Regions from separate parts of the Paenibacillus sp. FSL R7-0331 genome, predicted to be linked through region 2. Evidence: riboswitches for the same ligand, from Rfam matches in the RefSeq annotation. Region 2 holds a riboswitch; the other holds the start of a gene.

Region 1 (3,486 bases), 3.3 Mb from region 2:
AGCATCGCGGATTTCCACCGGAATATCGGCATGGGTCTGCACGGCAGGATAGGTCATCAGGGATTCAACGCCGCCGAGGCTCTCGGCAAAGGCAATCAGCCGGATATGGCGGAGCAGCGGCTCTACGTAACGGGCATCTTTTACCTTAAAGGAGAAGATCCCTGTGTTGCCTGAGGATTGCCGGTTCTGGATTTCATAGCCCGGATGATCCGGCAGGCCCGGATGGAATACTTCAGCTATTGCCGGATGCTCCAGCAGATAACGGGCAAGGGCCAGAGCGTTACTCTCATGACGTTCCATGCGCAGTGCCAGCGTCTTCATGCCCTTCATCAGCTGATAGCTGTCATTAGGCGCTAGTACGGCCCCGAGGGAATTGTGCAGAATCGCCATTTCCGCTGACAGCTCGGCACCTTTGGTTACAATCAGCCCGGCAAGCACATCATTGTGGCCGCCTAAGTATTTAGTTGCGCTGTGTACAATAACATCTGCCCCAAGCTCAAGCGGACGCTGGAAGAACGGAGTGAGCAGTGTGTTGTCTACAATGGTCAGCAGCCCGTGATGACGGGCCCATGTACACACTGCTTCAATATCTGTAATCATCATCAGCGGATTGGTCGGTGTCTCGATGAATACTGCCTTTGTCCCGGGACGGCGGGCTGCTTCCAGCCCGTCCAAATCGTTGGTATCCACATAGGAGGCTGTAATGCCGTACTTGGACAGAATCCGTTCCAGCAGACGATAGGTTCCGCCGTACAGGTCGAGGGAAACAACCAGATGATCTCCCTGTCCGAACAAAGCAAACACGGTGGTCAAGGCTGCCATGCCGGAGCTGCAGGCAAAGCCGGCATCGCCGGACTCCAGCTCAGCGGCCGCTGTCTCGAGAACAGAACGGGTCGGGTTTTTGGTGCGGATGTAATCAAAGCCGGTGCTTTGTCCAAGCCGCGGGTGGCGGAATGCCGTTGCATTGTAAATCGGATAATTAACTGCCCCGGTTGCGGGATCTTCCTGTGAGCCTATTTGTGCAAGTCTGCTTTCAATCCTGAGTTTCTCGTCCATCGGTGAGCCTCCTAATGTGGGGTTGAGTGAATGAATTCCTTCTATATATTAGATAATAGGACCAATATCGTAGGGTGTCTCCTGGTACACATAGTAATTGAGCCAGTTGGCGAACAATAAGTTCGCATGGGCACGCCATACGGCTGGCGGTGTACGCTGCGGATCATCCTTAGGATAATAATGCTTCGGCAGCGCGACATCCATTCCTTTTGCAACGTCACGGTCATATTCCCATTTTAGCGAGAACGGGTCATATTCGGAATGTCCGGTAACAAAAATCTGTTTCCCGTCATGTGTCGCCACGAGGTAGACCCCGGCTTCCTCCGATTCAGCCAGAATCTGCAGCTCCGGATTTGCCTCAATGTCTTCACGCGATACATCGGTATGGCGGGAGTGCGGAACATGGAACAATTCGTCAAAGCCGCGCAGCAGCTTAACATTATTATGGCTCACAGTGTGCGGGAACACTCCAAAGCATTTTTCGGCAAGACTGACTTTACGTACACCGAAGTGGTGATACAGGCCCGCCTGTGCAGCCCAACAGATATGCATAGTCGATGTAACATTGTGCTTGCTCCATTCAAAAATCCGCTGCAGCTCTTCCCAGTAATTCACATCCTCGAACTCCAGCTGCTCAACCGGAGCGCCGGTCACAATCAGTCCGTCGAACCGGCGGTTGCTGATCTCGTCAAAGGTTGTATAAAAGCTCTTCAAGTGCTCCGCAGAAGTATTCTTGGAGGTATGGGAGCTGGGATGAAGCAGAACGACATCAACCTGCAGGGGGGAATTACCGATCAGGCGCAGCAGCTGCGTCTCGGTCGTTTCCTTGGTCGGCATCAGATTGAGGATAGCAATCCTGAGCGGACGGATATCCTGATGAAAAGCCTGGCTTTCATCCATTACAAAGATATTTTCTCCGGATAATACTTCTTTCGCCGGTAAACTGTCAGGGATTTTGATTGGCATTGCTGTGTCCACTCCTTAATCGAATTAGTACCTGAGCTTGAACTGATTTCCATGCAAAAATGACCCTTCTCGCACGAGAAAGGTCATATAGGTTCAGTCATATGTGCCTCTCTCATCTGCCAGAATCAACGCCGGGGCTTTCTCCCCTGCATATCTTCCGCAAGAATTAGCACCGTGCGTCTTCACGCCGGTTGCCGGGTTTCATCGGGCTAGTCCCTCCACCTGCTCTTGATAAGATTTAGCTGTATTCAATTTTTTTCTTAAAATTCACTTTAAATCATGAACCTGCTTTTCGTCAAGTCCATACAATGCTGAAGAGCCTTGAAAATGAAAAGAATTTAGCTTGAAAGAGGCATACCCCGGCGTTATACTAGACAAGTGTTTCAAAAGGCACAAATGACGAGGAGCAGAGGTGAGAGAAGAATGGAAGGCGACCCGGGTACGCAGTTAAGCGTGCAAAGTGAGCAACCACACAGGATTAACATCAGCTTGCCGGCGGCGGGAGCACTACTTCTTCATGCTCTCGAGACGTCATCCTGGCCTTAAGCATTGATTGTACTGCCGGCCAAGCTGATTTTTTCCGTGTGCTTTAATTAGCATAACCCTGGAGAAGACCGGGGACATAAGGAGTGAATCAGATGAAAATCCGGCTGGTGAACGCAGGCGTTTTTACCCCGATTGATGACATTGAAGCAACATTGACCGCACCGGCTGAAGGATTCTACTGGATCGATGCTGATGATGAGGACCTGGAGCAGCTCCAGCCCCTGTTTAATCTGCATGATCTTGCCGTAGAGGACTGTCTCAGCGAAGAGGAGCAGCGGCCAAAGATCGAAATTTATGAGAGCCATTATTTTATTGTAGTTAACAGCATCCGGTTTGATGATGAGGAAATCTTCCTCCGGGCGCTTAACGTATTCTTAGGCAGACACTACATCATTACTGTGACTAAACAAAAAATTCATGAGCTTCGCGTCCTGAAGCCCATTCTGTGGGAACAGGAGGTCAGTGCGCCTGACCGCTTCCTCTACCATCTGATTGACATCGTAGTCGATAACTATTTCTCTGTGGGCGACCGGATTGAAGCACGGATTGAGAAGCTTGAGGAAGATATTCTGATGCATACCAAGAAAACGCATCTGAGCGAAATCATTGGTCTGCGCAGTGAAATTCTGTGGCTGAAGAAGATGCTCGGTCCGCAGAAGGAAGTAATCAACACCCTGAACAAAAAGGATCTGCGCCTGATCGATGACCAGCTGCAGAAATACTTCAGTGATATTTATGAAAATGCGGTTAAGATCTCAGAAACCTTTGAGACCTACCGCGACCTGATGGGCAACTTGCGTGAAGCCTACCAGTCCAGTATCGCTAACCGCGCCAATGAAATTATGAGGGTGTTCACTGCAATAACTACAATATTCATGCCGCTGACCGTCATTACCGGGATATACGGAATGAACTTTG
Region 2 (3,486 bases):
AGCTGCGGACGGGGATGGTTGCAAGCCGGGTTCTGCCAGCCAGGCGGTACTATCGGGTGTAGGACCTGCCATACGGGAGCTTCCCCGCTCTTATACAGAGGGTCAATTGCCAGGAATTGCGGAAGCCGTTCCTTATTGCGGGGGATGTTTAGCTGTTTCCGGTGCATCCTATGAAGAGGACCCGGAGCTTCCCGTCAGGCTGAGTGCTGATCTTCGCGAACAGCAGACAGCCTGGCCGCTGGTGATAGTGACGGATCATGCTGCTGAAGCGGTGCGCACCCAAAGCTCCTTCTTATGGACGGTGTTTACCCGGTTTGATCCGGCCAGGGATATTTATGCTGCTTCAGTAATAAAGCAGCATCAGCTCAGCTACAAGCTGCCGATTGTCATTGATGCGCGTATGAAGCCGGGATATGAACCGGAGCAGACGGCCTGCAGCAGTACACTGGATTTGGTTGACCGCAGCTGGAGCCGTTATTTTCAGCAGTAAAGCTCAGCTGACCGTTCATTAAAGGCTGGAATCATACATTCTTCGTAACTTTAAGGAGGACAAGTCATGCTGCGGATATTACTGGGTGAGCCTCCGCGCCGCAACAGCGGGGTACTGGCTGAAGCGATGGACAACATGGCACAGGTAGCGTCCATGCTGCGCAAGGAAATGAATGACCATGAAGATCATGACCATGAGTACCGCAAGCTGGAGATATGGACACGCGGCCTGATTTCCTCGCTTGATGAGCTGGAGCAGAGCTGCTTCGCCGCAGCTTTTTACCGGAAAAAGGTCGTTGCAGGGTACATGGATGATATGTCGGTGGAGGAGCAGGGGGATTACGCGCGGTATGTTTATTTTTATAAAAACGGCTTTATCCGTGTCTTCTCACTGCTCGACAAGCTGGGAACGGTACTGAACAGCCTGTATGATCTGAACACAAGCCAGAATAAGGCCCATTTCTCCTACTTCACGGTGCTGCGGCAGTTTCAGCTGCTTAAGACGCATAGTCCGCTGGCAGATGAGCTTGAGGACATAAAGAATTCATACCGTGAGCCGCTGCAGAATCTGCGCAAGCGCCGCAACGCCGAGATTCATTACATGAACGCTGAAATGCAGGATGATCTGTGGCAGAGGCATCAAGGGCTTCATGATAAAATAAGGCTGGAGGATGTGGACAGCCATCTGGAGGATCTGAAGCAGGGTGTGGAGATGGTCTGCAAATCCTTATGTGCAGCCTTCCGTTACAGCAATGAGCAGTGGCATAAAAACAAGGCTATGGCTGATAATACTCCAGGACAGGGGCACGTTAAAGCGACAAAATCTTCCTTTGACAAAAAAGCGGAAACTCACTATACTTAGGCTTGCATTATATTCTTATATTCTGCGACAAGTATCGCTCAATAATTTCATATTTTTCTTATCGAGAGCGGCGGAGGGATAGGCCCGATGAAGCCCGGCAACCGATTTGTGTACAGCCCTTTATTTCTGCGCTGCCTGCAAATGTCATGGTGCTAATTCCTACAATGCCGCATGGATGCGGACGTTGGCAGATGAGATGGCATTGTTAACAAACGCACAGGGCCTCTTGCGATCTGCAATGATCGGAAGGGGCTTTTTTGATTAGCATCAGAATAAAGGGGGAACGACGGAAATTGATAGAGCTGAAAGAGTTGACCAAGGTTTACGGAAAGGGCAGTAAGGCCGCAACAGCGCTCTCGGGCTTAAATCTGTCTATCAAAAAAGGTGAGATCTTCGGTGTAATCGGCCATTCCGGTGCCGGTAAAAGTACACTGATACGCTGCATCAACCTGCTGGAGCGCCCGACCGCCGGTGAGGTCTGGGTAGACGGCGTTGAGCTTACCGCTCTCGGCAAGGGGCAGCTGCAGGAGAAACGTCGTAAGATCGGCATGATCTTTCAGCACTTTAATCTGTTATCCTCTGCTACCGTATATGACAATATCGCGTTCCCGCTGAGGCTGGCAGGCACATCAAAGAGCCGGATTGATCAGAAGGTGAAGGAGCTGCTGGTGCTGGTCGGCCTTGAAAACCATGCAGGCAAATTTCCGGCCCAGCTATCCGGCGGACAAAAGCAGCGTGTCGGCGTTGCCCGCGCACTTGCAAGCGATCCGGATGTTCTGCTGTGCGACGAGGCCACCTCGGCGCTGGACCCGCAGACAACAGACTCCATTCTGCGGCTGCTGCTTGATATTAACCGCAAGTTCCACCTGACCATTGTACTGATTACCCATGAGATGCATGTCATCCAGAGCATCTGCGACCGGGTAGCCGTTATTCACGGAGGCGGAATTGTGGAGCAGGGCGAAGTGACAGAGGTATTCCTGAAGCCGAAGCATGAGGTGACCAAGGATTTCATCCGCAGTGAAACACAGCAGGACGGTCCGCTTAGAGCAGCGCTGGAAGCTGGAGGCAGAGGCGATACGAAGGCGGTTAAGATTACTTTTCTGGGGCAAAAAACCTATGAGTCCACCTTATCTGAGATTGTACGCGGAACAGGCGTCAATTTTGCCATTCTGCAGGGTACGATTTCGACCATCAAGGATGTCCCTTACGGCCAGCTGATTGTCCGGTTTGAAGGCGAGCCCGGCGCAATTAACGCTACGATAACTGAACTGGCGGCACAAGGACTTGATGTGGAGGTGATTTCCTGATGGGCGGTCTCAATTTTAATGATATTAATTGGCAGGAAATGGGTGAAGCATCCGGTGCCACATTAAAAATGTTGGCATATTCCGGAATTTTCACAATTATTCTTGGTTTACCGCTCGGAATTGTGTTATATTTATGGGGAAGATCAAATAACAGTATTATCAGGGTTGTTTACTCGGTATTATCACTGGCTGTAAATATCCTCCGCTCGGTTCCATTCCTGATTCTGATGGTGGCCCTGATCCCGCTGAGCAAGACGATTATGGGAACTTCAATCGGGGTACTTGGAACGATTCCGGCGCTGGTTATCGGTGCTGCCCCGTTCTTTGCCAGACTGGTGGAGACCTCACTGCGTGAGGTAGACCGCGGAGTGATTGAAGCGGCGCAGGGCATGGGGGCTTCGACAGGCCAGATTGTTATGCGTGTGCTTTTGCCGGAAGCCCGTCCAGGCTTGCTCGCCGGAGTAACGATTACGCTGGTAACCCTTGTCTCCTACACAGCAATGTCGGGTATGATCGGCGGCGGCGGTCTTGGTGACCTCGCGATCCGCTACGGTTATTACCGTTATGAGAAGGAAGTCATGATTATCTCTGTAGTGCTGATGGTTATACTAGTTCAGCTGCTGCAGATGGCCGGAGACAGGCTGGTCCAATATTTCACCCGGAAATAAGGTAATTCCAAATATAGCCTTATTCATAAACACATTTAGAGGGGGATTTACAGATGAAAAAAGTACTACTGACGTTCTTCAGCTTGACCTTGGTATTGGTGCTGGCAGCTTGCGGCAACAATAACACTGCTAATAACGCTGCAAATTCTGCAGCAAC

The links. Region 2 has a riboswitch for S-adenosylmethionine ahead of R70331_RS25350 (methionine ABC transporter ATP-binding protein). Riboswitches for the same ligand answer to the same signal wherever they lie in the genome.
Region 1: it holds a riboswitch for S-adenosylmethionine, as region 2 does, so the genes downstream of both, metA (homoserine O-acetyltransferase MetA) here and R70331_RS25350 (methionine ABC transporter ATP-binding protein) in region 2, are expected to answer to the same signal.

What each region holds. Positions count from the first base shown of each region.
Region 1 is NZ_CP009284.1:2,191,304-2,194,789, reverse strand. Features, by position in the region: gene R70331_RS09005 (aminotransferase class I/II-fold pyridoxal phosphate-dependent enzyme) at 1-1,056, opposite strand, end outside; gene metA (homoserine O-acetyltransferase MetA) at 1,105-2,022, opposite strand; SAM riboswitch class I at 2,132-2,260, opposite strand; gene corA (magnesium/cobalt transporter CorA) at 2,661-3,486, shown strand, end outside.
Region 2 is NZ_CP009284.1:5,845,685-5,849,170, reverse strand. Features, by position in the region: gene R70331_RS25360 (UbiD family decarboxylase) at 1-490, shown strand, start outside; gene R70331_RS25355 (Cthe_2314 family HEPN domain-containing protein) at 557-1,351, shown strand; SAM riboswitch class I at 1,407-1,549, shown strand; gene R70331_RS25350 (methionine ABC transporter ATP-binding protein) at 1,645-2,661, shown strand; gene R70331_RS25345 (methionine ABC transporter permease) at 2,661-3,329, shown strand; gene R70331_RS25340 (MetQ/NlpA family ABC transporter substrate-binding protein) at 3,383-3,486, shown strand, end outside.